DNA from 3 places in the Arthrobacter sp. Y3223151 genome. Region 3 is predicted to be linked to each of the others. Evidence: riboswitches for the same ligand, from Rfam matches in the RefSeq annotation. Region 3 holds a riboswitch; each other region holds the start of a gene.

Region 1 (10,228 bases), on a different contig from region 3:
CCGAGCGGATTGCGTTCTGGGAGCGCGCGGCGGCCCGGCTCCAGTGGGCCGAGCCGTGGCACACCGCGCACTCCGCCACCCCGGTGGACACCGCGGCGCGGCGGGGACCGGAGCTGCGCTGGTTCGACGGCGGCAAGCTGAACGCCGCGGTCAACTGCGCGGACCGGCACGTCGAAGCCGGCTTGGGCGACAAGGTGGCGCTGCACTTCGAAGGCGAGCCCGGCGACCGCCGGACGGTGACCTACCGCGAACTGCAGGAGCTGGTCTCGCAGGCCGCCAACGCGCTGCTGGCGCTGGGCGTCGGCAGGGGCGACCGGGTGGTCATCTACCTGCCGGTGCTGGTGGAAACCGTGGTCATGACGCTGGCCTGCGCGCGGATCGGAGCGGTGCACTCGCTGGTCTTCGGCGGGTTCTCCGCGGAGGCCCTGAAGTTCCGGGTGGAGGACACCCGCGCCAAACTCCTGGTCACCACCGACGGCCAGTACCGCCGCGGCACCGCCGTCCCGGTCAAGGCCAACGCGGACGCGGCCGTCGCCGGCGAGAACGCGATCGAGCACGTGCTGGTGATCAACCGCACCGGCCACACGGACATCAACTGGGTGGAAGGCCGCGACGTCTGGTGGCACGACGTCGTCGAGACCCAGCCGCGCGTCCACCAGGCCGAGGCGTTCGACGCCGAGACGCCGCTGTTCATCATGTACACCTCCGGGACCACCGGCCAGCCCAAGGGCCTGGTCCACACCACCGGTGGCTACCTGACGCAGGCCTCGTTCAGCCACACGTACCTGTTCAGCAACCCGGACCCGGACGCGCGCGAGGACGACGTGCACTGGTGCACCGCGGACCTGGCCTGGGTCACCGCGCACACCTACGAGATCTACGGTCCGCTGAGCAACGGCGTCACGCAGGTGATCTACGAGGGCGTGCCGAACGCCCCGCACCCCGGCCGGCACTTCGAGGTCATCGAGCGCTACGGCGTGACCAGCTACTACACCGCGCCCACGCTGGTCCGGTCGCTGATGGGCTGGTTCCCCGACGGCGTCCCGGCCGAGTATGACCTCAGCTCCATCCGCCTGTGCGGCACGGTGGGCGAGGCCGTGAACCCGGAGGCCTGGCGCTGGCTGCGCACCCAGGTGGGGCGGGATTCGCTGGTCGCCGGGGACCCGTCGTCGGGCGTGCCGATGGTGGATACCTGGTGGCAGTCGGAGACCGGGGCCACTGTGCTCTCGCCGCGCCAGACCGATCCGTCCTTCAAGCCCGGCTGCGCCACCCGCGCCTTGCCGGGGCTAGCCACGGACATCGTGGACGACGGCGGCGCCCGGGTGGGTGCCGGGGAGCAGGGCAACATTGTGGTCACCAGCACCGGGCCGGCTATGGCGCGGACCGTGTGGGGCAACCCGGAGCGCTACTTCACGTCCTACTGGGAAATGTACGCGGCGCAGGGCTGGTTCCTGGCCGGCGACGGCGCCCGCTTCGACGCTGACGGCGACACCTGGATCCTGGGCCGGACGGACGACGTCATCAACATCTCGGGGCACCGGCTGTCCACGATCGAGATCGAGTCCGCACTGGTCTCACACCCGGCGGTGGTGGAGGCCGGCGTCTGCCCGACCTACGACGCCAAAACGGGACACGCGGCCACGGCTTTCGTGGTGCCGCGCAACAAGTCGCTGATCGGAGGGTCGGTTCGGCTGACGGCCGTGGAGGCGGCGGCGGAGCAGGCCGCGGCGATTGCGGCCTTGCGGGACCACGTGGCCACGCAGATCGGGCCGATCGCCAAGCCCCGCGACGTGGTGTTCGTGCCCGACGTGCCCAAGACCCGCAGCGGCAAGATCATGCGCCGGCTGCTGACCCAGCTGTTCGAGGGGACGGAGCTGGGCGACACGACCAGCCTGCAGAACGAGCCGTGCATCGCGGAAATCCAGGCCATCTGCGGGGCACGGTAAAGTTTTCCGCCTTCCCAGGTCAGGGCTGTCCATGTCTTGGCGGACCGCCGAGCGTTTTCCCTAGTCAGCGCCAGAGGCCGCTCCAGAAGATGGACAGTTGCTGCAGAACTTGGACAGCCGGCCCCTGCATGACTCCGGGGGAACCTTTGGCACTCAGGCAACACGCCGCAGCATCGTCATGACTTCGGCGACAACGTTCTGGGGCGTGAAGACGAGATCCTCGTACACGTACCGCAGTGTTGGAAACCCGCTGAGCATGCCGGCATTGTTCCTTTTGCGGTCCTTCCTGAAAGTCACCCGGTCCCAGTGGAAGTCGAACCCATCGAGCTCGATGATGATCCGGCCTTCCACCACCATGTCCACTCGTCCAAGCCCCTGAATCGGTACCTGGGTTTCCACCCGAAGCCCGACCGCGCGGAACAGGTCGCGAGCGATAACCTCAAGCGGCGAATCGGCGTCGTCACCGATGCTCAAAACGACTGCTCGACGCATGCCGTTGCGTTTGCCAGGAAGCAGCTCCACCAGTTCGGCTTTGGTGACGACACCCCTGCGCACGGCCGATTCCGCTACGACCAACGCCTCCAGCCGAGGCCGGCATCGGATGGCGTGCAGTACGCAGTCCAGGATGCTCACGTAGCTCCCAGGCCGCTGCCTCCCCAGCAATTCGCCTCGGTGCTTCACAGTGGACGGCGGCTGCCGGCTATGCCGCGTCCACAGGTGCAGTTGGTCCGGGTCCTTGAGCGTCCAAAGCCCTAGTTCCCGAGCCGCTGAAACGCAGGTATTCAATCCGTTGGCGAGCACGGCTACGCGTACGTTCGCATCAGCTTTCTCCGTGCCGACGATTCCTTGGCGGAGCACAGTGATCGCGCCGTTCTTGACGGCTGCCTGGATCTGGTCCCGGCTGAAACCGCAGCGGGCCAGTTCGCTGGCCGGGAGTGTTCCACCGCGCCGTTTAACGTAACCAGCTATCGCCTCGTCCATATCCACGAGCATGTAGGCTGCGGCGGCGGACAGCTAGATCGCCGCACTCCCTGTGGATAACGTGCTGAATGGCCTGGGCAGAGCTTGGGATGTGAGGTGGGAGTGCCTTTACAGGAGGGGCCCAGGACGTGCGCGTCAGTAGCGGCCGCCGAATTGGTAGATCTGCGTACGGACCTTGTCCCGGTGCTCCTCCATCAAGGCTTCCTTAGCGGTCCCGGCTTGCCAGGCTGAACGGAGCCAGCGGGCGGCCGCGGCCAGGCCATGGAAAGTGGCGGCTGCGAAATATCCGTTAGCGCTCAAGACGCCAGTCCGTGTAGCCGAGTGCACCGGCCTCGTCAGGCTCAAGGGCGCGCCTGCATTGCTCGGGCGAGCGGTGGCAGTGGCCGGACGGCCCGTTGCAGTCGTGGGATGGAGTAAGGCGGCAGTGGAGGACTGGCTGGTGCCGTAGGTCCGGCCATCAGCGTCGAGTGTGTGGTGCGGGGTATGGGTTGAAGTAGTCATGCCTTCAGAGTCCGCGGATCGGCCCTCGCCGGCCACGATTCGGCCCAACCCGAATCCGGGAATAATCCCGGGAGCCCCTGGTGGATAGAAAACCGGGAAACGGCGGACCCGTGGGGACGGGAAAGCGGAGGGCCACTGAGGCCGAGGGATCGAGGAAGCGGCAGGCCCACGCGAGCGGAAGGCCACAGGAAGCCGGAAGGCCGAAGCAACGACGCCACCCACCCCGGCCCTCCCGGATTCGGTGCAGCCCGAATCCTCGACCGGCGCGACCGGCAACCTTACGCTGTTTCCATGCACATTACGCTCAGCAGCGAGGACCTCACCAAGGTCCGGTTCGAGGCGGCGCCGCTGGGCGAAACCGTCGCCAGTTTGCGCGCCCTGCAGGTGGGCACCCCCATCCACCGCCCATGGATCGAGGCCACCAAGCGGCGCATCGCCGAGTCGGCCGATCCACAAGCCAGGGCGCACCTGCGCCTGCTGACTGCGCTGGTTCCACCGAAGGGCTTCCTGGCCGACTCCATCACGCCCACCCCCAAGCACCAGACCACCTTCGCCGAAGGACTCGCGGCCGTCGCCGAGGTTGCGCCGGAGCTGTGGCAGCGCGACGTCGCCCACCTGCTGGCCCAGAACCCGGCCGACTACGCGCGCGGGGAACTGCAGCGTCTCGCGGAGGATATCGACGCGGGCATCCCGCGCATTACCGCAGCCCTCGAGTGGTACTGGGGCACCGCCGTCGAGCCGGTATGGCCGCGCCTCCGGTCCCTGCTGCTGGCTGACATCGACAGCCGCTTGGCCCAGCTGGCACGCGACGGCATCCTGGAAGTGTTCAAGAGCCTGCATCCCAGCGTCCGTCCCACGCCCACCGGTTTGGAGATCATGCGCGGTTGCGAGGCCGACGACGTGCCCGAACCCGGCGGCGGGCTGCTGCTGGTGCCCAACGCGTTCGTCTGGCCCAACACCCTGGTGCTCAACGTCCGGCCTTTCGTGCCCACGCTGACCTACGCGCCACGCGGCGTCGGCCGGCTTTGGGAAGCCAGCCGCGAAGCGACGCACAGCCCGGTCGCCCGGCTGCTCGGCAAGACCCGGGCGCAGATCCTCGCCCAACTCGATGTCCCGATGACGACGACGCAGCTCGCCCGCTGCCTGGACCTCGCCGCCGGGACGGTCAACGAGCATCTCAAGGTCATGTCCGAGAGCGGTTTGGCGGCCACCATGCGATCGGGCCGCGAAGTGTTCTATCGGCGGGCCGAAACCGGCGAAGCGCTGCTGGCCCGGCTGTAGAGACCCGGCCACGGCCCCGGGACTGTCCACGTTTTGCGGGAAGCTTTTACGTTTGGCCTAGTCAGCGCCAGACCCCGTTCCAAGACATGGACAGTTCCTGCTGAACGTGGACAACTGGTGACGTTCAGCAGCGTCCCGTTCCTTGGCGGGGCGGCGCCTTTCGTCGCGGGCGACGGCGCGCTTCCGTCCAGGGTAACCCGGCCGGCGCCGAAGCTGCCCGCTCGGCTTGAACCTGCCTAGTCCTGACGCAGGGCGCGCACCAGCGAGTCGAACCGCTCGCTGGCGGCCAGGTCCTCGATCAGGACCGACGCCCCGTCCGGCCCGGCCAGCGGGATCCGCCAGTTCGGGTATTCGTCCGCGGTGCCCGGCTGGTTCTGGGTCCGCAGCTCCCCCACCGCGTCAGTGAGCGCAACGCCCAGCAGCACCGACGGGGTCTGCGTGATGAACGCGTGCAGCGCCTCGACGGTGCGTTGTTCGGCGGTGGGGCCGGCGCCGTCGTCGTGCTGTGGGGCGGCCGGAACGCGCGAGCGCACCGTGGAGAGCACTGCCTCTTGGGCTGCCTGGTCCAAAGCCCGTTCCTCCTCCACCGGCCGGTTCAGCAGGCCCAGCGATTCGCGCAACTCCACGTGCTTGCCCGCCAGGTAGCCGGCGGTGGGCGGCAGGTCGTGCGTGGTGACGCTGGTCAGGCAGGAACGGCGGTAGCGCTCGGGTGCGCGGGGGCTGCCGTCCTCGTACTCAAACCGCAGGATGGAGGTGCCCAGGATGCCGCGCTCGGCCAGGTAGTCCTGCACGCCCGGCTCGAACACCCCGAGGTCCTCACCAATGACGACGACGCCGGCCCGTTCCGCTTCCAGGGCGAGGATGCCGATCAAGGCCTCGTGGTCGTAATACACGTAGGCGCCTTCGCCGGGAGGGCTGCCGGCGGGGATCCACCACAGCCGGAACAGACCGAGAATGTGGTCCACGCGGATGCCGCCGGCATGCCGCAGGACGGTCCGCAGCATGTCGCGGTAGGCAACGTAGCCGGATTCGGCCAGGCGTTGCGGATGCCACGGGGGCTGTGACCAGTCCTGGCCCTGCTGGTTGAACATGTCCGGCGGCGCGCCCACGGAGATGCCGGGGGTGAGCACATCCTGCAGCGCCCAGGCATCGGCGCCGGCGGGATGGACGCCGACGGCGAGATCATGCACTATCCCGATGTTCATTCCGGCGTCGAGGGCGCTGCCCTGTGCCGCCTCGAGCTGCTCGTCGCACAGCCACTGCAGCCATTGATGGAACTCGATGCGGTCCTTCAGCTCGCTGCGCTGCGCTTCGACGAACGCGGCATCGGACCACTCGGGAGCCCCGGCCGGAACAGTTTCGGCCATGGCGCACCACAGGGCAAAGCGCTCCAGCCCCTCGCCTTCCTGCGCGCGGAAGGCTTCGAACCGCTGCTGCCGTTCCGCGGACCGGGGCACCGAGAAGACCGTTTCCAGCGCCTGCAGCTTGGCCGCAAACACCGGGTCGCGGTCCAGAATGCCGGCGTCCAGGTTCGCGTCGTGGAAGTTGTTGGCCAGCGGGAAGCCGCGGGCTTCGGGCACGTCCTCGACCCGCAGGTACAGCGGATTGACGAACCGGCGCGTGGAGGGCAGGTAGGGCGAGGGCTCCACCGGCGGTTTCGGCTGGGCCGCGTGCAGCGGGTTGATCAGGACGAACCCCGCCCCCTTCGCGGCGGCCGTCTCGGCGAGGGTGGCCAGGTCATGCAGGTCGCCGATGCCCCAGGAGGACCGCGAGCGCACGGAGTACAGCTGTGCCATCAACCCCCACGTGCGGGGCAGGCGGTCGGCGGTGGTCAGGCGCCGCGGGGTGACCACGAGGGCGCACCGTGCCTGGCTATCGGACGGTTCCGCGGCCGCGCCGGTCCCGGGCTCCACTGTCTCGAATCTTTCCGCGGCCGCGCCGGTTCCGGGCTCCATCGCCTCCGACTGCTCCGCAACCTCCAGCGTGTGCCAACCCAGCGGGATGTCGGCCGGCACCACCGCCGTGAAACGAACAGGCGGAGCATCTTCCGCTTCCTCCGACCCGCCGGCCAGCACCTCGACGGCGCGCCGGGAGCCGTCCTCCAGCAGGATCCGCACCCGCGGACGGACCCCGGGCCGCCCATTGACCGGAACCTCGGTGGCAGTGCCTTGGCGAACGACGACGGCGGGTGGCAGCGTGCGCTGCACCGGTGCCAGCTCAGCGGCCCGGAGGGAAGCCGTGACATCGTCGTCGGTGGCGCAGGGGACGCCCAGCGCGGTGAGGACGGAAACCAGCGTTGCCTCGCTGACTGTTTTCTCGCCCCCATCCCATCCGTGGAAGGTAATGCCAACGCCATGTTTCCCCGCGAGGCGCTGCAGCGCCGAAAGTTCAGCCATAGACCCAATCTACGGTGAACTATCCGGACCCGGGAACGTCCGTCACGCCGGGACGGCCAAGATCGTGGCCCGACGCGCGGCGGGCACCGCCGTCGTGCCGGTCAACCGCAGGCCAGGGGTAACCGCAAGGCGCCCACCCCAAGTCCGAAGGCGCTCAAACCCCCGGACGCAACGCGGCTCAACATTCTTTGCTGCCGCGGCGGTAGGTTGCAAGAATGGACGGGACCATCCCGAGCGGTTGAGAGATCTGGCTCTTTGACACCGCAGCAACCATCCGGACGCCACCGGAAAGGTGCTACCGCCAGAAGCGATGGAGAGAGCGCAAGCAATCTTTGATCCGGACGGTGCCTGCCCGGTGCCGCCAGGAGCGTCATTGCCCGGGAACCCAAGTTTTGAAGGAGCAAGCGCCTGATGGCTGAACGCACATTCGGTTTCCGCACCCGTGCCCTGCACGCCGGCGGCACGCCCGACGCCGAGCACGGTGCCCGGGCCGTACCGATCTACCAGAGCACCTCGTTCGTGTTCAAGGACACCGACGACGCCGCGAACCTCTTCGCGCTGCAGAAGTACGGCAACATCTACTCCCGCATCGGCAACCCCACGGTCGCCGCGTTCGAGGAGCGCATCGCCTCGCTCGAGGGCGGCATCGGCGCGGTGGCCACGTCGTCGGGCATGGCCGCCGAGTTCATCACCTTCGCGGCCCTGGCCGGCGCCGGCGACCACATCGTGGCCTCCTCCAAGCTCTACGGCGGCACCATCACGCAGCTGGACGTGACGCTGCGCCGGTTCGGGGTGGAGACCACCTTCGTCGACTCCAACGATCCGGCCGACTTCGCCGCGGCCATCGGGGAGAACACCAAGGCCGTCTACACGGAGATCGTGGCCAACCCGTCGGGCGACATCGCGGACCTCGCCGGCCTGGCCGCGGTGGCGCACGACGCCGGGATCCCCTTGGTCGTGGACGCCACCTTGAGCACGCCCTACCTGATCCGCCCGATCGAGCACGGCGCGGACATCGTCATCCACTCCGCCACCAAGTTCCTGGGCGGCCACGGCACCACTTTGGGCGGCGTCGTCGTCGAATCCGGCCGTTTTAACTGGGGCAACGGCAAGTTCCCGCAGATGACCGAACCGGTGCCCAGCTACGGCAACGTGTCCTGGTGGGGCAACTTCGGCGAGTACGGCTTCCTCACCAAGCTCCGGTCCGAGCAGCTGCGCGACATCGGCCCGTCGCTGTCCGCGCAGTCCGCGTTCCAGCTGCTGCAGGGCGTGGAAACGCTGGCGCAGCGGATGGACGAGCACCTGGCCAACGCCCGCACCGTGGCCGAGTGGCTGGAAGCCGACGAGCGCGTCTCCTGGGTCAGCTACGCCGGCCTGCCCGCGCACCCGCATTACGAGCGGGGCCGGAAGTACCTGCCCAAGGGCGTGGGCTCCGTGTTCAGCTTCGGCGTCAAGGGCGGCCGCACCGCGGGCCAGAAGTTCATCGAGTCGCTGCAGCTGGCCAGCCACCTGGCCAACATCGGCGACGCCCGGACCTTGGTGCTGCACCCGGGATCGACCACCCACCAGCAGCTCACCGCCGACCAGCTGGTGGCTGCCGGCGTGCCCGAGGACCTGATCCGCATTTCCGTGGGCCTGGAAGACGTGGACGACATTCTCTGGGACCTGGACCAGGCGCTGGCCGCCTCGCAGCAGGCTGGCGCCGAGCACGGCCCGAGCCGGGACCATGAGGACGACACGTTCGACACCTCCGAGTTCGCCTCCCCCAGCTACGCCGGTGAGTCCTGCACGATCCCGGCAGAGCGCGCCGCCCGGACAGAGCCCGGAACGCGTGTAGTCGAGTCCGTGGAGGAACTGATCGAAGCCGAAGAAGGAGCCGCCAAGTGACCGCCACACCAGAACGTACCTGGGTGGGACCGTCCGCCCCGGAGCGGCTGAACATCCTGCGCAACACCAAGTCGATCGCCATTGTCGGCGCCTCGGACAAGCCGAGCCGGGCCAGCTACTTCGTGGCCACCTACCTGCTGTCCAGCTCGCCGTACAAGGTGTACTTCGTGAACCCGGTGGCCAAGGAAATTCTGGGCCAGCCGGTGTACAAGTCGCTGGCCGACCTGCCCGAAGTGCCGGATCTCGTGGACGTGTTCCGCCGGCACGACGACCTGCCCACCGTGCTGGAGGAAACCCTGGCCGTCGGAGCCAAGACCCTCTGGCTGCAGCTGGGCTCCTGGCACGAGGAGGTCGCGGCCGAGGCCGAGGCCGCCGGCCTGAACGTGGTGATGGACCGCTGCGTGAAGATCGAGCACGCCCGATTCCACGGCGGCCTGCACCTGGCCGGTTTCGACACGGGTGTGATCTCCTCCAAGCGGCAGCTGACCGCCTAGGCGGCCCTGGGCGAGGCCCGCCGCCCGCAGCGAAAAGCCCGCCCCTTGTCCCCCGGCCTTCCACGTGGATCCGCCGAAGCAAGGGGCGGGTTTTTCCTGCCCGGAGGTAGGCAGAAAGAGCCTTCAGGATTTCCCCAAGGTCCTCGTCGGATGCTGTGGCCAGCCACACATCACACGACTAGGGGGAGTCACCGTGTTTACTGCACCAACCGATCCACAACCCAGGAGGGGCACCGAACGTGCCCGCAAGGGGAAGCCATCCTTCCCCCAAAAAGTCACGGCCGGGCTCGCCGCGCTGGTGTTGGGCGCGGGCGTACTGCCCTCCGCCCTCGCCCCGGCGGCCTTGGCAGCGCCGGTAGGCCAGGGCCTGACCCTCAACGCCGGGGACATGCGGTTCATCCTTAAGCAGATCAAGATCGCGGAAAACCACGCCACCAAGGAAGACGCCGACGGCAAGCCCGTGCCGGGCCAGCCGCTCCTGGGCCCCGGCCCCAACCAGATAGCCAATCCGCTGCTGCCCTACGGGCTGCGCACCGTGGACGGGTCCGACAACAACCTGGTGCCCAACCAAGGGCACTTCGGCGCGGCCAGCCTGCCCTTCCCGCGACTGGCAGAACCGGAATGGCGGACCACCGCCGGTGGGCAGTCGTACAAGTCGGTCAACGTTCCGATGATCCGGGACGCCGACCCGCGCTTTGTCAGCAACGTCATCGTGGACCAGACCTCCAGCAATCCGGCCGCG
Region 2 (10,228 bases), on a different contig from region 3:
ACCATGACTGAAACCATCGACAACCTCGCCACGGTTTTCGACGCCGCGGCCGCCAAATACCGCCCGATCTTCGCGCGCATCGCCGCCGGGGCATTGAGCCGCGAGCTCACCCGCGAACTGCCGGTTGACCAGATCGGCTGGCTGAAGGACGCCGGCTTCGGCGCCGCCCGGATTCCGGCCGAGTTCGGCGGCGACGGGCTGGACTGGGAAGAGTTCACCCGACTCCTGATCGAGCTGGCCACGGCGGACAGCAACATTCCGCAGGCGCTGCGTTCGCACATCGCCTTGGTGGAGGAGAACCTGTACCACCACGGCCGCACCTCGGATCGCAGCGCCTGGCTGCGGCGCTTCGCGTCCGGCGAGCTGGCCGGCAATGCCTGGACCGAACCGGGCGCCGGGGGAACCGCCACCGTGCTGTCCGAGACCGGCGGCAAACTGCTGCTGAACGGCCGCAAGTTCTACACCACCGGCACCATCTTCGCCGACTGGATCGATGTTACCGCCAAGCGCCCGGACGGCTCCGATGTCTCGGTGATCATCTCCACCACGTCGCCGGGCGTAGAAACCTTCGACGACTGGGACGGTTTCGGCCAGCGTCTAACCGGCAGCGGCACCACCGTGTTTACTGACGCGGTGGTGGACCCCGCCAACGTGTCCGCCTTCGCCGACCGCTTCCCGTACCAGACGGCCCTCTACCAGCACATCCTGCTGGTCACTCTGGCCGGCATCGCCCAGGCCGTCACCAGCGAAGCCGCAGACAACGTGCGGGACCGCAAGCGGGTGTTCGGCCACGGAAACGCTCCGCTGGTCCGGCACGACGCGCAGGTCCTGCAAGTGGTCGGCGAAATCAGCGCCAAGTCCTACGCGGCGACGGCGACAACCCTGAGCGTGGCCCGAAGCCTGGACAGGGTTTTCGAGGCGCGGCTGCACGGTGGCGCGGTCGAAAAGGCCGCCAACATCGACGTCGAACTGGAATCGGGCCGGGCGCAGATAGTGCTCAGCACCCTGGTCCCGGACGCCGCGGGCGCCCTCTTCAACGCCCTCGGTGCTTCCTCCACCAGCACTGACAAGGCGCTGGACCGGCACTGGCGCAACGCCCGCACCGTGGCGACGCACAACCCGTTCATCTACAAGTCACGGATCGTCGGCGACTGGGAGGTCAACGCCGCCGAACCCCCGTTCGTCTGGACGATTGGCGAGGCCAATGCCGACGCCGCCCTTCAGCCACACAGTGACGCAGCCCGTCAGCCACACAGCCCCGCCGCCCGTTCCGCGGCCGTCTAGGAGGAAGGCAAACCATGTCTGTTTCCAACCTCCAAACCCTCGCGGCTCCACCAGCCGATCCCGTCAACGGAGCCACACCGCGGCTCTCCGGCCGGCTGGGCGTCGCCAGTATCGTGCTCATCGTGCTGGCCGCCGCGTCGCCGCTGGGCGTCATCGGCGGAACCGTCCCGCTGGCCATCGCCAGCGGCAACGGCGCCGGCCTGCCCTTCATCTACCTGCTGGCCATGGCCATCCTGCTGTTGTTTGCCGTCGGCTTCACCACCATGACACCGCATGTGCCAACGGCCGGCGCGTTCTTCAGCTACGTGCAAAAGGGACTCGGCCGCCGGGCGGGCCTGGGGGCGGCCTTCGTGGCACTGCTCTCCTATCTCGCCCTGGAGGCGGGTGTCTACGGACTCTTCGCGCCGGCCGTTGACGAAGTGGTCCGGGCCTACGGCGGCCCCGAACTGCCCTGGTGGGTATGGGCGGCCGCCGCACTGGCAGCCGTCGCTTGGCTGGGGCACCGCAACATCGAACTCTCCGGCAAGGTGCTGGCCGTGCTGCTGGTCGCAGAGGTGCTGATCGTGCTGGTCCTAGACGCCTTCATCATCTTTGGCGGCGGCGGACCCGAGGGCCTGTCCACCGGTTTCGCCACCCCGTCCACCGTGCTGTCGGGGGCGCCCGGAATCGCGCTGCTGTTCGCCATCCTGAGCTTCATCGGCTTCGAGGCCACCGCCGTCTTCCGCGACGAAGCACGCGACCCGGACAAGACCATCCCGCGGGCCACCTATCTGGCACTCCTCGTGGTGGGCGGTTTCTACGCGCTGTCCAGCTGGCTGCTGATCAGCGTCTGGGGCGATGCCGGCATTGTCCAGAAGGCCACGGATGCTCCGGGCACGCTGCTCTCGGAAACCACTGCGCTCTATCTGGGTACGGCCAGCAGCCATGTGATCCAGGTGTTGCTGGCAACCAGCCTCTTCGCCTGCATCCTGTCCTTCCACAACATCGGGTCACGCTATTTCTTCCAGCTGTCCGGGCAGGGCATCTTCCCCGCCAAGCTGTCCGCAACCCACGCCCGGCACCGCTCCCCGCATCTGGCCTCCGCAGCGGCCAACGCGGTGGTGGCCCTGTTCCTGCTGGCCGCGGTCGTGGCCGGGTGGGACCCGATCGTGCAGTTCTACACTTGGTTCGCGGGCTTCGCATCGCTGGGGATCGTGGTGCTGATGACGCTGACCAGCGCCGCCGTCCTGGTCTTCTTCCGGAGAACCGGCGCGCCGGTCCGGGACTGGAAGCGCTCCGTCGCCCCGGCGCTCGGTTTGATCGGGCTGCTGGGGATCCTGGGGCTGATCCTGCAGAACCTCCCCACCCTGGTGGGCAACAGCGTGCCGCTGGCGATCGCCGTCGTCGTGCTGATCCTGCTCTGCTTCGCATCCGGAGCAATAGTGGGGGCGAAGAGGCGGGAGGGCGCACCGGCGTCGTAATTCATACCCCGCGTGAGGGCGAGCGCACCGGCGTCGTAATTCTTACCTCGCGTGACGGCGAACATTTCCCTCCGGGACGCCCCCGGGTGTCAAATGGAGGGGTACCCATCCAGAGCGGCCGAGAGACCTGGCTTGTTGACGCCGCAGCAACCCCCTCCCTGAGGAAGGTGCTACCGCCAGGACCGATGGAGAAGCTCGATCTCTCGTTGGTCTTCCGTTGGCAGTCGCATGCCCAACGGAGGACCGGCGCGGGCTCTTCTCATCAGAAAAGGAGCCTGACATGACCGTGAACAACCCGCAGCCCAACCCCCGGCGCCAGATTCGTTTCAACGCCTTCGACATGAACTGCGTGGGCCACCAGTCGCCCGGACTGTGGCGCCACCCGCAGGACAAGTCCGCCAACTACAACACCATCGGCTACTGGACCCACTTGGCCAAGGTGCTGGAAAAGGGCCTCTTCGACGGCCTGTTCATCGCCGACGTGCTCGGCACCTACGACGTGTTCGGGTCCTCCAACGAGACCACGCTGCGCGCCGGCACCCAGGTCCCGGTGAATGATCCGTTCATGCTTGTCTCGGCCATGGCCGCGGTGACCGAGAACCTCGGCTTCGGCCTCACCGCCGGCACCGCCTACGAGCACCCGTACCCGTTCGCCCGCCGCCTGGCCACGCTGGACCACCTGACCAACGGGCGGGTCGGCTGGAACGTGGTAACCGGTTACCTGCCCTCGGCGGCGCGCAACATGGGCCAGGAAGACCAGCTGGAGCACGACGAGCGGTACAACCACGCGGACGAATACCTCGAGGTCATCTACAAGCTGCTCGAGGGCTCGTGGGAGGACGACGCCGTGGTCAAGGACGTCGAGACCGGCGTCTTCACCGACCCGGCCAAGGTCCACGAGATCCGGCACGAGGGCAAGTACTTCAAGGTTCCCGGCATCGCGATCACCGAGCCGAGCCCGCAGCGCACCCCGGTCATCTTCCAGGCCGGCGCCTCCAAGCGCGGCACCGAGTTCGCCGCCGGAAACGCCGAGGCGGTGTTCGTGACCTGCCCGACCAAGGAGATGCTCGCGGCGTCGGTGAAGAAGATCCGCGACGCCGTGGAAGCGGCGGGCCGCGACCGGTACGACGTGCGCATCTACGCGATGCAGACCGTGGTGACCGGACCGGACACCGCCACCGCGCAGGCCAAATTCGAGGACTACAAGTCCTACGCGGACATCAACGGCGCGCTGGCGCTGATCTCCGGCTGGATGGGCATCGACCTCTCCACCTACGGCCCGGACGACGTGATCGGCGGAAACGTGAAGTCCAATGCCATCCAGTCCTCGGTGGAGACGTTCCAGAAGGCGTCCGGCGACAGCGGCAAGCCGTGGACCATCCGCCAGCTGGCCGAATGGGTCGGCGTCGGCGGTTTCGGCCCGATCACCGTCGGCTCCGGCGCGGAGGTGGCCGCCAAGCTCGTGGAGTGGGTCGACGAGACCGACGTGGACGGGTTCAACCTGGCCTACGCCATCACCCCGGGCACCTTCGAGGACATCGTGGAATTCGTCGTGCCGGAGCTGCAGAAGCTGGGCGCCTACCCCACGGAGTACGCGCCGGGGACCCTGCGCAACAAGCTCTTCGGCCGCGGCGACAAGCTGCCGGAGAACCACCGGGCCGCCGGCTTCCGCCTGCAGAACGCGCTGGCCCACCGGGTGTAGGCACAGCAGAACCATCTGAACAACGACGCCGGTGCGCCGCCCCTTCAGGGGGGCGGGCACCGCCGTCGGCAAGAACCATCCAGAGCGGCCGAGAGATCTGGCTCGATGACGCCGCAGCAACCCCGGCAAATGCCGCACGGTGCTAACGCCAGAACCGATGGAGAACCCGGGCGGACCGGAACCGGCCGCGCCATGCCGGCGCGCCGTGATCGGCTGTGCCCCGGGGCTCCCTGACCTTCAGGAGCAGCATGAAAAGTTATGCCGCGGGTGGCCCGCAATGATTGAAATCCGCAATCTGCACAAGAGCTACGACACACGACGCGGGACGGTCGAGGTGCTCAAGGGCATCGACCTCACCATCGAGCAGGGGGCGATCACCGCCGTCGTCGGCCCGTCCGGCGCCGGCAAGACGACCCTCTCCCACTGCATCTCCCTGCTGGAGAAACCGACCTCCGGCCAGGTGCTGGTGGACGGCCGTGACCTCTCCGCCCTGTCCGGGCGGGCCTTGCGCGGCGAACGCCGCGCCATCGGCACGATCTTCCAACACTCGGCGCTGCTGCGCCGGATGACGGTGGCGGAGAACGTGGCGCTGCCGCTGCGCAACCTGGGCGTGGTGCACTCGCAGATGGAGGACCGCGTGGCCGAACTGCTGGACCGGGTGGGCCTGCTGCAGAAGGCCGGCGCCTACCCCGGCCAGCTGTCCGGCGGCCAGAAGCAACGGGTCGGCATCGCCCGGGCGCTGGCACTTCGCCCCCGGATCCTGCTCTCCGACGAATCGACGTCGGGCCTGGACCCGGAATCCACGCAGCAGATCCTGGACCTGCTGGACGACGTGCGCACCGAACTGGGGCTGTCGGTCATCCTGATCACCCACGAGATGGACGTGGTGCGCCACGTCGCCGACCAGGTGGCCGTGCTCGCCGGCGGTCGCGTGGCGGAGTACGGGCCGATCGGCGCCCTGGTGGCCGATCCGGCCTCCGCCGCCGGCCGCCAACTGCTGCCAATCCGCGCCCTCCCGCTGCCGGCCGGCTTCGACTACGCGCTGTCCGTCTCGTACCGGCACGGGCCGGTGGACCCGGAGTGGATGTCCCGCCTGTCCACCGGCCTCGGTGTACGCGTGGCGCTGCTCGGCGGTTCGGTGGAAGCCCACGGCGAAGCGGTGCTGGGCCGTGCCGACATCGGGATTGCCGGCCGTCCGGAGGCCGATGTCCGCGCCTACCTGGCCAGCCTGGGCCTCACCGCAGAGGCACGCTACCGTGCCGCGGACGCGGGGGCAATGCCGCCGTCGGACGTGAAGGAAGACGCAAGGAACGAGAAAATCGGGGTGCGCGCATGAAGCCGGCAGAAACCGCCGCCGTCGGGCTGGACACGCCGTGGGCTGACCTGCCCGCGCTGCTGCTGCCGGCCTACGGCGAAACCTGGGCGATGGTCGGCATCGTGATGCTCATGGTGATCCTGGTCGGCGGCGCCACAGGCGTGCTGCTGTACAACACGGACGGCCGCGGCCTGTTCCCGCGGCCGCGCCTGCACGGCACGCTCAGCTGGCTCGTCAACATCGGCCGCTCGCTCCCGTTCCTGGTGCTGATGGCCGCCATCATCCCGCTGACCAAGTGGGTTACCGGAACGACCATCGGCATCGCGGCAGCCGTGGTCCCGATGACACTGGCCGGCATTCCGTTCTTCGCCAGGCTGGTGCAGAACGCACTCAACGATCTGCCGCGCGAGAACATGGCCGTCGGGCTGGTCACGGGCAGTTCCACCGGGCAGATCATCCGCCAGACGCAGTTGCGCGAGGCCCTGCCCGGCCTTACGTCTGCGGTCACGCTCAACACTATTTCGATGATCGAATACTCGGCGATCGCCGGAACCATCGGCGCTGGCGGCATCGGCTACCTGGCCGTCACCTACGGCTACCAACGGTTCGACACCCATGTCATGGCGGCCACCATCGTTGTCCTGATCATCACGGTGCAGCTGGTGCAGTTTGCCGGCGACCGAATCTCCCGCGCGCTGCTGCGCCCCTAGCAACTGACCAACAGGAGCACTACATCATGAGCACCCCTTCCGCCGGGTCCGGCCACGACCACGGCTTCACCCTGCGCAAGCAAACCACCGCCCTGCCGTGGAGCATTGCCGCCCTTGCCGCCGTCGTCGCACTGGTCCTGGGACTGCTGCTGGTGCAGCAGCAGTCCCGGCCGGCTGTCGCGGCTGCCGGCAGCGAGGTCACCTCGCCGCTGAAAGTCCACTTTGAACCGGCGATGGCGGGGGAGGAGAAGATCCTGAAGTTCGTCGCCGAGGAAATCGCCCCCGACTACGGCGTGGAGATCGAGGCAGTGGGCCTGCAGGACCCGGTCCAAGCCAACCGCGCGGTGGCCGATGGGCAGTTCCACGCCACCATCTTCGAGCACCAGTGGTACATGCAGCAGTCCGCCGACGCCAATGGGTTGGAACTGACGCCGACGGTGGAGCTGTACCAGTGGGGTTTCGGCCTCTACTCAACCCGCTACGGCTCGGTGGAAGACCTGCCGCGCGGAGCCGTGCTGCTGCTGCCCAACGACGCCGCCAACCAGGGCCAGGCGCTGTGGCTGCTGCAGCGCGAGGGACTGCTGGAGCTGGATCCGGCGGTGGAGCCGCGAACGGCAAAAATCCGGGACGTTACCGGCAACCCGCGCGGCTTCGAGCTGAAGGAAGCCGACCTGCTGGCGATGCCGCGAATGCTCGACTCAGTCGATGCCGCGATCGGCTACGTCTCCCAGTTCGACGCCGGCAAGATCGGACGCGACAAGGGCATCCTGTTCCCTTCGGCCCCGAAGACATTCGCCTCCCGCCTGGTGATCGGCACCCAGTTCAAGGACAGCGCGGAGAGCAAGAAACTGATCGAGATCTTCTCGGATCCGCGGCTGGAGGAGTACCTGCACACCACTGAGGATCCGCTGGTCAAGGACGTGCTGACGCCGGTCTCCGCGGAGTAGGGCCTCCCGGGCGCGCTACATTTTGGCGTAGCGCGCCCGGGCACCCAGATACAGCCCGTAGCAGATCAGCCCGACGGCCACCACGGACAGCGCCGTCGAACCAAACGGCTGCTCACGCAGCGCCTTCAGGGCGCCGTCGAGGCCCTTCACATCCTGCGGGTCGTTCTGCACAGCGGCGACTGCCAGGAGCAGCCCGAGCACAAACAACGCCAGCCCCTTGCCGACAAAACCGACAATGCCGAGCCAGGTCACGGCCGTGCCGGTGCTGCCCGGGGGCAGCCGCTTGAGGTCGCCCAGGAACTTCTTGGTCAGGCCCTTGAACACGTAGTAGACGCCGGACCCGATGATCACCGCGCCGATCAGGAACAGCACAACGGCACCGCCCGGCCACTGCATCAGCTTGGCGCTGGCGTCCTGCGAGCTCTCGCTGCTGTTGCTGCCGGAGCCCAGGGCAAAGCTGCCGAAAGTCACCGCTATCGCCCCGTACACGATGGCCAGGCCCACGCACTTCGCCCGGTAGCCCCACTTTTTCTTTTTGTCAGCCCGGCCGCGTCCGCCGAACACCGCTTCGCTGACCTGCCACAGGGCCAACGCCGCGGCGCCCAGCATGCCCGCCCAGAGCAGGAATTGTCCTCCCGGGCGCTGCGCCAGGCTTGAGGCTGCACCGGACTGGTCCGCCTCGCCACCTCCGCCGAAGGCGAGCCGGAGCGCGATCGCGCCAATCAGCACGTGCAGCAGGCCGCTGGCCACGTAGCCGAACCGAGCCACCCGCTCGAACACCTTGGAATTGGCGGCGTCCTCGGTCTTGTCCTTCGCCCTGCCGGCCGCCCGCTTCGCTTCCCTGCCGGTGTCTGCCATGGGTCTCCTCTCCAAAGCCGTCGCCCGTTCCGAAACCAGCCGGCGGCACGGAAGCCCCGCCGTCGTTCCCCGTGAAACAACTGTGAAACCATCCTGCCACCGAAGTTGCCGTCGCGCACCGGGCCGGACTCGGGCGGGACTCGGGTCGGACGCGGCCCGGGGCGCGCGCGGGGGCTCGGGCGGCGCGGGGGATCCGAGCGGGACCCGGGGACACCGTGGCACGCGGCTGCGGAAGGGATTAGAGCGCAGCAGGGCCGGGAGTGGGCACGTCGTTCTCTCCGGACGGTGACCGGCGCGGACGGGGAGCAGTAGGCTCGTGCCTATGGACGCAACCGCGCTGCGCGCCTTCTGCCTGTCCCTGCCCGGGGCGTTCGAGGACTTCCCGTTTGGGCCCGAGTCGTCGGTGTTCAAGGTCCGGGCGGCGGGGCGGGCGGCGAAGATGTTCGCGCTCTCGGACCTGCAGGCGCCGCGGCTGAGCATCAGCCTCAAGTGCGATCCGGTGCTGGCGCAGCAGCTGCGCGCGGCGCACCCGGAGATCACGGGCGCCTATCACATGAACAAAACGCACTGGAACGGCGTGCGCTGCGACGGCGGGCTGCCCGACGACATGCTGCGCGACATGATCGAGGACTCCTACGACCTGGTGGTGGCATCGCTGCCGCGCCGCGACCGCGAGATGCTGGGCTGGATGGGCCTGGCCCGGGGCGACGATGCGCGGCAGGACTGAGGGGTGAAGGCCAAGGACCTGGGCGGGGTTCCGCTGACATACGACGGCGTGGGGCTGACCCGGGAGCGCACCTCGCCGCCGGGATACCGGGTCGTCGACGAACGGGTCGGCGTCGGGATGGGGGAAGAAGCCTTTCACCGGCTGGCCGAAGGGTTGATGGGGTGGGAAGTGCATCGCCTGGCCGGGCTGCGGGTGGATGCCACGGAGCCGGTGGCCGCCGAAGGCGTGGAGATCGTCTCCGGGTTCGGAGTCGGGCCGCTGCGGATGGCCATCCCGTGCCGCGTGGTGTGGACGGAACGGACGCCAGCCCGGACGGGCTTCGGCTACGGCACGCTGCCCGGGCATCCGGAGTCGGGGGAGGAAGGCTTTGTGGCTGTGCTGGAGGGGAGCGGGCGGGTGGTCTTCGAGGTGTTCGCGTTCAGCCGGCATGCCAACTGGTTCTACCGGACGGGCGCGCCGGTGGCGGAGGCCGCCCAGCGGCTGGTCACGCGGCGCTATATTGCCGCGGCCAAGGCGCTCGCCGGCGGGCTGGCGGGCTGACTCCCTCTCATCCGGACCCCGTCTCCCCTTGGTGGTAACCCCCCTCTCATCCGGACCCCGTCTCCCCTTGGCGGTAACCCCCTCATCCGGACCCCGTCTCCCCTGGCCGGTGACCCCCGTCCACTCTTCAGAAAGCGGCCTTCTCAGCGTCGGAAAGGGCATTAGTTGAGTAGTCGATTTTGGGCATGACAGGATGAAAAGACACCCCAACAGAAGAAAGGCCGATACCGCGTGATTTTTATTGTGGTCAAGTTCAAGGTCAAGGACGAGTACGCCGACAGCTTCCCCGAACTCGTGCGGGAGTTCACCGAAGCAACGCGTGCCGAGCCGGGCAACCTGTGGTTCGACTGGTCACGAAGCGTGGACGACGCCAACACCTACGTGCTGGTGGAGGCCTTCCGGGACGACGCGGCCGAAGCACACGTGAAGAGCGACCACTTCAAGAAGGCCATGCAGGAGCAGCCGCAGTACCTGCAGGAAACCCCGCGGATCATCAGCCGCCAGGTCGAGGGCGACGACTGGGACCTGATGGGCGAAATGACCGTCGCGTAGCAATTGCAGTGCGTGGGGCAGGCAGCGCCTTCCCCACGCACGTTTATGAGGCCGCGGCGGCGACGCGTAACGCGGTACGGGCCCGGATTCCTATCTCTAAATTTCGCGAAGGCGCTGACGTTTTCTCGGGTTG
Region 3 (10,228 bases):
CTTCTTCCGCGAGGTGGTCAGGACATTGTTGAAGTTCACGAAGATGCCCTGCGCGGTCTCCGGGCGCAGGTAGTGCATGCCTTCTTCCTGGGCGACCGGGCCCAGGAAGGTCTTGAGCAGGCCGGAGAATTCCTGGGGTTCGGTCCACTCGCCCTTGGTGCCGCAGTTGACGCAGGCGACGTCCTTCAGCCCGTTTTCCGGGGCGCGGCCCTTTTTCTCCTCGTACTCTTCTTCGAGGTGGTCGGCGCGGTAGCGCTTGTGGCAGTTGAGGCATTCCACCAGCGGGTCGGAAAAGACGTCCACGTGGCCGGACGCTTCCCAGACCCGGCGCGGCAGAATGACCGACGAATCCAGTCCGACCACGTCGTCGCGGCCGCGGACCATCGTCTGCCACCACTGGCGCTTGATGTTTTCCTTCAGCTCGACGCCGAGCGGCCCGTAGTCCCATGCGGAGCGGGATCCACCGTAAATCTCACCAGCCTGGAACACGAAGCCGCGGCGCTTGGCCAGCGAAATAATCGAATCGAGGGCTGATTTGGCTGCTGCCATGAGGTGGTTCTCCGTATCTCTCCAGGGCCGCTGGGTGCGGTCCGAGGGTTGTCATGGCACAGATCCGCCCGGCTGCTGCAGGTACGGATCGGCGCATAGCGAAGCTACAACGTTAGCCTACCGAAAACGGGAACCCGAACCCGAACCGCGCGGATGCATCGGCAGGCATCAGGCATGATGGTTCCATGGCTTCCGACGAAATGCATGACGTGCCGATCCGCGACGAAATGATCCGGCTGGGCCAGCTGCTGAAGCTGGCCAACCTGGCCGACGACGGGATCCAGGCCAAGGAGTTCGTCGAGAACGGACTGGTCCAGGTCAACGGCGACATCGAAACGCGCCGCGGCCGGCAGCTGCACGCCGGGGATACGGTCAGCTGCAACGGCCACACGGTGCGGGTCAGCCGCGGCTGACCCGCACGGGGCCGTTTACTACTTCCCCTGCAGCACCTTGTAGGTCAGGAACTCCTTCACATGCGCCAGTTCCTGGGCGTTGATGCCGTGGCCGATGCCGGGGTAGAGGACCTTGGTCAGGTCCACATGCTCGTTAGTCCAGGCGTGGGTGAACTCGATCTTGTCCGGGGTGATGACCTGGTCCGCCTGGTCCCGGCCCCAGAAGAGCGGGGGTTTGATCGCCTTGACCGCATCGTCGCGGAAGAAATCGTTGCCCGCGGCCGGCACGGCGAATCCGGACAGGCCGACCACTGCGGCAATTTCCTCCGGGCGGTGCCGCAGCACCGAGGTGGCTACCGCCATGCCCATGGAAAAGCCCAGCACCGAAACGCTGCTGTGCTGGTCCTTGACTCCGTCCAGCCAGGACACCACGTCGCTGACGGCCTTCGTGACCTTGTCCACCGAAAAGTCCGGCTCGTGCATCAGGGGAAACCAGGTGAAGCCGGGTCCCATCGCCACCGGCGCGCGCACCGCCGCCACGGTGAATTCCTCCGGCAGTCCGGGCACCAGGCCCATCAGGTCCTGCTCGTGGGAGCCGTAGCCGTGGAAGAGCACCAGCAGGGGCGTTCCCGCCCGCGCCTGTTCGGGCTTGGACCAGGCAACGACGGGCTGATAAGCAGTTTCAGTCATGCGTTCCATGATGGCACAAAAAGCCCATTGCTTGAAAGTTAAAGCTTCTTAAGGTGTCGGATCTCCCAAACCCCTGGCGCCCAACCGGTGCCCGGAACCTCTGCCGCCCGCGGTTATCCGGCCCCGCCGCTCCGTTCGACGTGCGCCGTCAGCTCGGCGACCCACCGCTTGCTTCGATGTGCGCCGTCAGCTCGGCGACGAACCGCTCCGGATACTCCACGTGCGGCGAATGTCCGCAGTTTTCGAGCAGCACCTCGGTGAAGCGCCCGCCGTTGGCCGCATACTTTTCCAGCACCGCCCGGGTCTGCGCGATCATCGGCTGCAGCGGGGCCGCGCCCTCCCCCGGCCATCCGGGCACCAGGCCGGCCTTTCCGAGGCAGTTCAGGTCGAAGAATGAAGCATCGGAGACGATCGCATCGCTGTCGCCGTGGATCCAGAGGATGTCCGGTTTGTCCGACAGGTCAACAATGCCGCTGGCGTCGAAGACCCCCGGCGCCATCGTGTTCAGCACGCCCCTGCGTCCGGGAGCGAAGCCGGGCCAGTTCGGCGATGGGACGGAATCGCCCGGATAGTTGTCGGGGCCGGTCTTGGTGCTGAGCATCGATTCGACCCAGATGCGTTCGTAGGGCGATTGGAACCCGGCGTGCACATAGGTCGAGCGGTACACCGACAGCGGCGAGGCAGGCGCGTCGTCACTGGTGTCCCCGGCTTGCAACCGCGCCACGAAGTCGGGGTTGGCGCCCCCGCCGCCGGTGCCGGCGTCATCCTCGGTGAGCCTCCGTCCCTCCGGTCCCGCCGTCCCGCCGAACCCGTACGGCGAGACCGGAGCCTGCAGCGTCAGGCTGCGGACCGGATGCTCCAGCGCGTATTGCATCGCCACGCCGCCGCCCATGCTCCAGCCGACCAGGTGCGAGGGGCCCAGTTGCAGGGTGTCCAGCGTGGCCTGAAGGTCGTCGGAAAAGTCACGCAGCCCGCGGCCGGCGTCCACCGGCGCCGGGTCCGTCCGGCCGAAACCCCGCAGGTCCACCGCGAGCACGCGGTAGTCGGCCGGCAGCGCCTGCATCGCCTCCTGCCAGAACAGTGCGGAGGAAACATTCCCATGCACCAAAACCACCGGGATGCCGTCGGGCCGGTCGCCGTCGCGCTCGAGGATGTTCACCGTCAGCCGCTCCGTCGGCACGCGCCGCGCCACGATTCCCGCCAGCAATTCCATCTCAGCTCCTCGAGGTCGAGGCGGCGCCGTTGGCCGCGTCAAGCACACAGTAGCGGGGAAATCGGGCGCTGACCATCACTTTCTGAAAGGTGATTCAGATATTGGGTCTCGCCTGCCTGTGCATGCCCCGCGGCTTCTTGGGACAATGTACCTGTGAGTAACTTGTCCCTTTCCGAAACACAAGCGCCCGTCGCCGCGGCCCGCCATCCCTGGAGCCGTTTCGTTGCCCTGGGCGATTCGTTCACTGAAGGCATCGGCGACCCGGACCCCGGGAGCCCGGGCGGACACCGCGGATGGGCCGACCGCGTGGCCGAGGAACTCGCCCGCGGCCACGATGACTTCGCCTATGCCAACCTCGCGATCCGCGGCCGCCTGCTGCAGCAGATCATCGATGAACAGGTCGAACCGGCCCTGGCCCTGCAGCCGGACCTCATCTCGATCTGCGCGGGCGGCAATGATGTGATCCGGCCGGGCGGCGACCCGGACGCCCTGGCCGAGAAGTTCGATCGCGCCGTCACCCGGCTGGCAGCGTCGGGAGCCACCATCGTCCTGTTTACCGCGCCCGACATCGGCGATACGCCCGTCATCGGCAGTGTCCGCGGCAAGGCCGCCATCTACAACGAAAACCTGCGCACGGTGGCGGCACGCCATAACGCCGTCGTGGCCGACATGTGGGCGCTGCGCCAGCTGAAGGCACCGCAGATGTGGGCACCGGACAGGCTACATTTCTCCCCGCTGGGGCACCACACCATCGCGGCCATGGTGCTGGACGCCCTCAACGTTGAGCATTCGCTGCAGCCCGAGGCGCCCAAACCGCTGCCGCCCAAGAACTGGCGCACCGCCCGCACCGAGGACCTGGTGTGGGCACGCCAGCACCTGGTCCCGTGGGTCCTGCGCCGGGTCCGCCACCAGTCCTCGGGCGACGGGATCCTGCCCAAGCGGCCGGCCGCCGACCCCTTCTTCGGTCCGGGCATGCCTCCCGGCGCGGCCGGGTAACGGGAGCAACCGGTGCGGCAGCCGAGTCCCCAGGAGGTCCGCCGTCACCGGCTGCGGGCACAGCGGCTGTGGGACAGCCCCGGGGACGACGCCGCCGCCGCCTTGCGCTGGCTGCTCGCCTTCCAGTCCCAGGAATATGCCTATGCCCGCTGGTCGCTGGCCCAGCGCTGCGGCGGACCGGCACGGGACAACGCTGCGGAGGTGGATGCGGCGATCGCCGGCGGACGCATCCTGCGCACGCATGTCCTGCGGCCCACCTGGCACTTTGTGGCCGCCGAGGACCTGCGCTGGCTGATGCTGCTCTCCGGCCCCCGCCTCAAGGCAGGGAACAAGGGCCGGGACCGGCAGCTGGGCCTGGATGAGGCAACGGTGGCGCGCAGCAACGAGGTGCTGGCCGCGGCCGTCGCCGGAGGCCGGCACCTGACCCGGGACGAGCTCGCCGCCCGGCTCGCCCAAGCGGCCCTCCTCAAGGACGACGGCGCGAGGCTGAACGGAGCGACGCTGCGCGGGCAGCGGCTGGGGCATCTGGTGTTCCATGCGGAAATGGACCGGGTGCTGGTGAACGGGCCTCCGCGGACGGCCGCCTCCAGCGCCGTGCAGCAGACGTACGCGGCCTTCGACGAGCGGGTGCCGCCGCTGGCCGCGGACTACGACCGCGACGCGGCGCTGGCCCAACTGACCGGGCGCTACTTCACCAGCCGCGGACCGGCGACCTTAAAGGACTGTTCCGACTGGTCCAAACTGCCCCAGGCGGACCTGAAGCGCGGCCTCGAAGCGGGGGGCGGTGACGGACTGGAACGGTTCGAAACCGAGGGGCAACAGCTCTGGTACTCCCCCGCCGCCGGGACGATCGGCGGTGCCGCCGCGGCGGCGGACGACGGACGCCCGCGGGCTGACCTGATCCAGTGTTACGACGAATACGTCATGGGCTACACCAAGACCCGCGGCTACCTGGGCGGCAGCGCGCCGGCGGCGTTGGGCGGTGAGGTGCCGATCCACGTGCTGCTGCTGGACGGACGGATGGCCGGCAACTGGAGGCACGTCCTGCGGCCCGGCTCCGCCGAGCTGCGGCTTAAACCGCTGCGGGTCTTCACCGCGCCGGAGCGGCAGGCCGTGGGCGTCGCGGTGGAGCGGTACGCGGCCTTCCTGCGGCGGCCGGTATCACTCGACCTGGCCTGACCGCTCCGCTCTACCTGCTCGGGCGCAGCGGTGGGACTCCGCGCGGACGGCGCGCACCGGCGTCGTACTCGGGCCGCCGACACGCAGGCGGGAGGTCAGGCGGGCGCGAAGAACGCCTTGGTCAGTGCCTCGTGCAGCTGGTGGATATCGGTCAGGAAACCGTCGTGGCCCAGCGGCGTTTCGATGGTGTGGACCTTGACTGCCCCGGGCAACGCCTCGGCCAGCTGCCGCGACTGTTCCGGGAAGTACAGGCGATCGGAATCCACCGCGGCGACGAAGAACTGCGTGTCGGTGAGGCCGCCCAGCGACTGCTCCAGCGAGCCCCGGCCCCGGGCAACGTCGTGGCTGATGAGGGCCTCGGTGAGCAGGATGTAGCTGTTGGCGTCGAAGCGCGCGACGAGCTTGTCCGCCTGGTAATCGAGGTAGCTCTCCACGGCATAGCGGCCACGGGCGGACGGCGTGATGCCGCCGTACGGCTGCTCCTCCGCCTGCGGCTTGCGGCCGAACCTGTACTCCAGCTCCGGCTCCGAGCGGTAGTTGATGTGCGCGATGCGCCGGGCGATACCCAGACCCGCCTCGGGCGCGGGACCCCCGTAATAGTCGCCGCCGGCGAAGTGCGGGTCCAGCCGGATGGCCGCGACCTGCGCCTGCGCGAAGGCAATTTGCTCGGCGGTGCTCGCGGCGCCGCACGACAGGACGGCGCACCGGGCGGTGCGCTCCGGGAACGTCGCCGCCCATTCAAGCGCGCGGGCGCCGCCCATCGACCCGCCGAGCACCGTGTGCCAGCGCCGGATGCCCAGCGCGTCGGCCAGCCGTGCCTCGGCCCGGACCGAATCGCGGATCGTGACGAACGGGAAGCGTGACCCCCACGGCGTCCCGTCCGGCGCCGGCGACGAGGGACCGGTGGAACCGTAGCAGCCGCCAATCATGTTGGCGGCCACTACGAAATAGCGCTCCGTGTCGATAGTGGCACCGGGGCCCACCAGATCGTCCCACCAGCCATCCTCGTCCGAGCAGCCGCGGGCGACATGCGTGCTGCCGGTCAGGGCGTGCTGAATCAGGACGGCGTTGGACGCGTCCGCATTCAAGGTGCCCCAGGTTTCAAAGCCGAGGAACACCTCGGGCAGATAGCCGCCGGCTTCCAACTCCAGCGCACCAACCGGCATCCGGCGCAGGATGCCGTCGGTCGCCTGTTCCACCAGTTCCTGCGGTTGCACTATCGTCACGCTGCGCTCTACCTGCTTGCCTAGTCGTCCGCGCCCTTGGCGGCGCGGAAACCGGCCTCCAGGTCGGCGATGATGTCGTTGACGTTCTCGATGCCCACCGACAGGCGGACCAGCCCGTCGGTCACCCCGGCCGCGACCCGCTCCGCGGCCGAGAGCTGGGCATGGGTGGTCGACGCCGGGTGGATCACCAGCGAGCGCACATCGCCCAGGTTGGCCACGTGCGAGTGCAGTTCAAGGCCGTCCACAAAGCGCTTGCCGGCCTCGATGCCGCCCTTGATTTCGAACGCGACGATGGCGCCGGTCCCCTTCGGGCCGTACTTGCGGCCGCGCTCGTACCAGGGGCTGGAGGGCAGGCCGAGGTACGCGACGGAGGCAACGTCGTCGTGCTCTTCCAGGAATTCGGCCACCTTCTGCGCGTTGGCCACATGCCGCTCCACGCGCAGGCTCAGCGTCTCCAGCCCCTGGGCAATCAGGAACGCATTGAACGGCGAGATGGCGGACCCCAGGTCGCGCAGCAACTGCACCCGGGCCTTGAGGATGTAGGCCAGGTTGGCGCCCAAAGCGCCGTTGACGCCGAGGTCGCGGGCAAAGACCAGCCCGTTGTAGGTGTCGTCCGGCGTGTTGAACCCGGGGAACTTCTCCGGGTCGGCGGCGAAATCGAACGTTCCGGCGTCAACGATCACGCCGCCGATCGCCGTCCCGTGGCCGCCGAGGTACTTGGTGGCCGAGTGGAGCACGATGTCGGCCCCCCACTCGATCGGGCGGATCAGGTACGGGGTAGACAAGGTGTTGTCCACGATCAGCGGCACGCCGTTTTCGTGGGCGATGGCGCTGACCGACTCCAGGTCCAGTACGTCCTGGCGCGGGTTGGAGACGACCTCGCCGAAGAACGCCTTGGTATTCGGCTTGACGGCATCGCGCCACTGCTGCAGGTTGTCCGGATCCTCGACGAAGGTGACCTCGATGCCGAACTTGGGCAGCGTGGTGCGCAGCAGGTTGTAGGTGCCGCCGTACAGGCTGGGGCTGGCCACGATGTGGTCGCCGGCCTCGGCCAGGTTGAGGATGGAGAACGTCGACGCGGCCTGGCCCGAGGCCAGCAGCAGGGCGCCGACGCCGCCCTCCAGGTTGGCGATCCGGGTCTCGACCGCTTCCTGGGTGGGATTGCCGATCCTGGTGTAGATGGGCGCCAATTCGGACAGGGCGAACCGGTCGGCCGCGCTCTGCGCGCTGGGGAACACGAACGAGGTGGTCTGGTAGATCGGCAGTGCGCGGGCGCCCGTGGCGGCGTCCGGCTCCTGCCCTGCGTGGATCTGACGGGTTTCAAAGGACCAATCGGCATTGGACATGGTGCAACTCCTTCACTGGAAGGGGCCATCCGGGATCCGGCCGTGCCGGCATGTCTGTCCCGGGTGTGACCCGCGCTTGCGCACCGCCTTGTGGCGGCTGCCTGGTCTTCACCCGGGGCACCCCACCGCGGTTGGAGGGTTGCCGGCCAGCAAACCGGGGTTTTGCGCTGGCACTCATGACCTGCCTCCAGTCTCCGCAGACAGGCCGGCGGCCGCAACAATATGACACCTTATGACTGGGCACCCAGCTCCGGACCGTCTGTCCGACCGTCCGCACTTCAAGCTGCCGGGGCGTGCCGGGCACGGCGGAATTGCTGCCGGGAACGGCGCGCCTTGCACGAGCCGCAAGCTGAGTGACTTAGGTCACCCTAAGTCGAGAGCGGGTTCACAAAGTGCCAAGATAATGCCATGCGCTTCGACCATGTTTCTTATGCTGCTGAACCCGACGGTCTGGCTGCCACCTCAGAGCGGATCGCCAAAGCCCTGGGCATCGACGCCGTCAAGGGCGGGGTTCACCCCCGCTTCGGCACCCGCAATATGATCTTCCCCCTCACCGACCACCATTACCTGGAGGTGGTGGAGGTGCTCGACCACCCCGCTTCCGACAAAGCCCCCTTCGGACAGGCCGTGCGGGCGCGCTCCGAAGCCGGCGGCGGCTGGATGGGCTGGTGCGTGGCGGTCGACGACCTGACCCCGTTCGAAGAACGGCTGGGCCGCCACGCGGTTCCCGGCAACCGCAAGTTCCCGGATGGGCAGGAACTGAGCTGGCAGCAGATCGGGATCAAGGGCCTCATCGCCGACCCGCAGGTGCCCTACATGCTGCGCTGGGATGACGGCACCGAACCGCTGCACCCGTCCAACGCCCGCCCCGCCACGGTGAAGCTGATCGGCCTGACCATCGCCGGCTCTTCCGAGCGCGTGGCGGACTGGCTGGGCACTCCGGTCGACGGCCTGCTGGACGACGTCAAGGTCGCCTGGACGGCACCGAACGGTACGCCGGGCATCCTGTCCGTCCGCTTCGAAACCGCCAACGGGATCGTCGAACTGTAAGTCTTTCAAGGAGGGTCGACGTCGTCGATCGCCTCAGCGGCGCCCGGATCGCAAGACCGGGCGCCGCTTCGCTGCCCGGCCGGTTTCAGGTGCCGATGCCGATGGCCGGCCCCAGCAGCGCGTAGCCGACGAAACCGGCAATATCCAGCAGCGCGTGCGCCACCACCAGCGGCATCACCCGCTTCACCTTCGTATAGGCGTAGCCGAAGACCAGGCCCATGAGGAAGTTCCCGATGCCCGGCCCGATGCCCTGGTAGAGGTGGTAGGTCCCGCGCAGGGCGGCGCTGACGAAGATCGCGGACCAGATGCCCCAGCCGAACTTCGCGAAGCGGTTGAAGAGGTAGCCCACCATGACCACCTCTTCGAGGACCGCATGCCGCAGCGCGGACAGGACCAACACCGGAACCGTCCACCAGTATTCGTCCAGGGCCGCCGGGACAATGGCGGTGGTGATACCCAGGGACCGGCCGGCGGCGTAAACGCCCAGCGTGCCGACACCGATCACCAGCGCGAGCAGGAAGCCCAGGCCGAAGTCCAGCCGCGGCCGGGAGAACGTGAACCCGATCGTGCGGAAGGCCGACCGGCCGGGAGCGGTCATCAAAAACAGCACCAGAGCCACCGGCACCAGCGCAAAGACGATGCCGAGCATTTGGTACACGAAATCGAAGAGCTCCCGCTCGTTCAGCACCGGGTTCAGCGTGGTCGTCTGCGAGGCGAGCGGAGCGCGGGTCATTTTTTCCAGCAGGTTCACGACGGCATAAACCGCCGACTGCCCGAGCGAGAGTCCGAGGACAATCAGTACCTCTGCCCGGTAGTACCTGACCGTGCGCCGCGTGCTTTCGGCGGCGACCTTCTGCTTGTCCATAACCTCCATCTTGCCAACAGAACCGCGGGAGTCATCGGCCGGGGGCGCTTCCGTTCCGTGCGCGGCTCCTCCCGTGGCCCGCGCCCGCGCCGGGGCGACTGCCTGCTACAAGTCCAGCAGCAGGCGCCGGCCCTTGCATCGCGACACGCAGATCATCATGGTGTCCCCGGCCTCGCGCTCGTCGTCGGAGAGCAGCGAGTCACGGTGGTCGATCTCACCACCCAGGACGGGGGTTTCGCAGGTGCCGCAGATTCCCTCCCGGCAGGAATTCAACGGATGGATCCCGACCGCTTCGAGGGCCTGCAGAATCGATTCCCCGGGGCCCACCGGAACCTCGGTGCCGTCGGCCAATTCCACCGTGAAGGCCGAGTCCCCCGCCTCCGCCGGCGCCACGGCCGCCCCGGACGCCGTGAAGCGCTCACAGTGGAAACGTCCGGGGTTGTCCCAACCGTCCGCGATCGATTGAATGACGTTGAGCAGCGGCCCGGGTCCGCAGGCGTAGACGTGCGTTTCCGGCGGCAACTCGTCCAGGAGTCCGGCCAGCGGGTAGAAGCCGCTTTCGTCGTCGGCGTGGATATGGATGTCGCCGTCGAGCGCCTGGATTTCGTCGAGGAACGCCATCGAAGAACGGCTTCGCCCCAGGTAAAGCAGGCGCCAGGGCACCCCGGCTTCGGCAGCTTCGCGGATCATCGGCAGAATCGGGGTGATGCCGATGCCGCCGG

Evidence for each region. Region 3 has a riboswitch for S-adenosylmethionine ahead of AC5RUP_RS12960 (bifunctional o-acetylhomoserine/o-acetylserine sulfhydrylase). Riboswitches for the same ligand answer to the same signal wherever they lie in the genome.
Region 1: another riboswitch for S-adenosylmethionine. It lies ahead of AC5RUP_RS03615 (O-acetylhomoserine aminocarboxypropyltransferase/cysteine synthase family protein); the one in region 3 lies ahead of AC5RUP_RS12960 (bifunctional o-acetylhomoserine/o-acetylserine sulfhydrylase).
Region 2: another riboswitch for S-adenosylmethionine. It lies ahead of AC5RUP_RS03700 (LLM class flavin-dependent oxidoreductase); the one in region 3 lies ahead of AC5RUP_RS12960 (bifunctional o-acetylhomoserine/o-acetylserine sulfhydrylase).

What each region holds. Positions count from the first base shown of each region.
Region 1 is NZ_JBNHGI010000001.1:748,889-759,116, reverse strand. It holds gene acs (acetate--CoA ligase) at 1-1,946, shown strand, start outside; gene AC5RUP_RS03635 (endonuclease domain-containing protein) at 2,100-2,927, opposite strand; gene AC5RUP_RS03630 (hypothetical protein) at 3,063-3,227, opposite strand; gene AC5RUP_RS03625 (ArsR/SmtB family transcription factor) at 3,720-4,709, shown strand; gene malQ (4-alpha-glucanotransferase) at 4,946-7,105, opposite strand; SAM riboswitch class I at 7,328-7,422, shown strand; gene AC5RUP_RS03615 (O-acetylhomoserine aminocarboxypropyltransferase/cysteine synthase family protein) at 7,517-8,992, shown strand; gene AC5RUP_RS03610 (CoA-binding protein) at 8,989-9,486, shown strand; gene AC5RUP_RS03605 (Ig-like domain-containing protein) at 9,680-10,228, shown strand, end outside.
Region 2 is NZ_JBNHGI010000001.1:768,763-778,990, forward strand. It holds gene AC5RUP_RS03690 (acyl-CoA dehydrogenase family protein) at 4-1,284, shown strand; gene AC5RUP_RS03695 (APC family permease) at 1,299-2,744, shown strand; SAM riboswitch class I at 2,847-2,936, shown strand; gene AC5RUP_RS03700 (LLM class flavin-dependent oxidoreductase) at 3,025-4,446, shown strand; SAM riboswitch class I at 4,519-4,610, shown strand; gene AC5RUP_RS03705 (methionine ABC transporter ATP-binding protein) at 4,724-5,782, shown strand; gene AC5RUP_RS03710 (methionine ABC transporter permease) at 5,779-6,471, shown strand; gene AC5RUP_RS03715 (MetQ/NlpA family ABC transporter substrate-binding protein) at 6,498-7,418, shown strand; gene AC5RUP_RS03720 (DUF1206 domain-containing protein) at 7,434-8,276, opposite strand; gene AC5RUP_RS03725 (MmcQ/YjbR family DNA-binding protein) at 8,599-9,003, shown strand; gene AC5RUP_RS03730 (DUF1990 domain-containing protein) at 9,007-9,543, shown strand; gene AC5RUP_RS03735 (putative quinol monooxygenase) at 9,775-10,095, shown strand.
Region 3 is NZ_JBNHGI010000009.1:82,505-92,732, reverse strand. It holds gene AC5RUP_RS12995 (glycine--tRNA ligase) at 1-549, opposite strand, end outside; gene AC5RUP_RS12990 (RNA-binding S4 domain-containing protein) at 735-962, shown strand; gene AC5RUP_RS12985 (alpha/beta hydrolase) at 981-1,631, opposite strand; gene AC5RUP_RS12980 (alpha/beta fold hydrolase) at 1,780-2,844, opposite strand; gene AC5RUP_RS12975 (SGNH/GDSL hydrolase family protein) at 2,998-3,840, shown strand; gene AC5RUP_RS12970 (winged helix DNA-binding domain-containing protein) at 3,853-5,019, shown strand; gene metX (homoserine O-acetyltransferase MetX) at 5,115-6,185, opposite strand; gene AC5RUP_RS12960 (bifunctional o-acetylhomoserine/o-acetylserine sulfhydrylase) at 6,266-7,591, opposite strand; SAM riboswitch class IV at 7,659-7,773, opposite strand; gene AC5RUP_RS12955 (VOC family protein) at 8,000-8,641, shown strand; gene AC5RUP_RS12950 (CPBP family intramembrane glutamic endopeptidase) at 8,727-9,506, opposite strand; gene AC5RUP_RS12945 (PDR/VanB family oxidoreductase) at 9,612-10,228, opposite strand, start outside.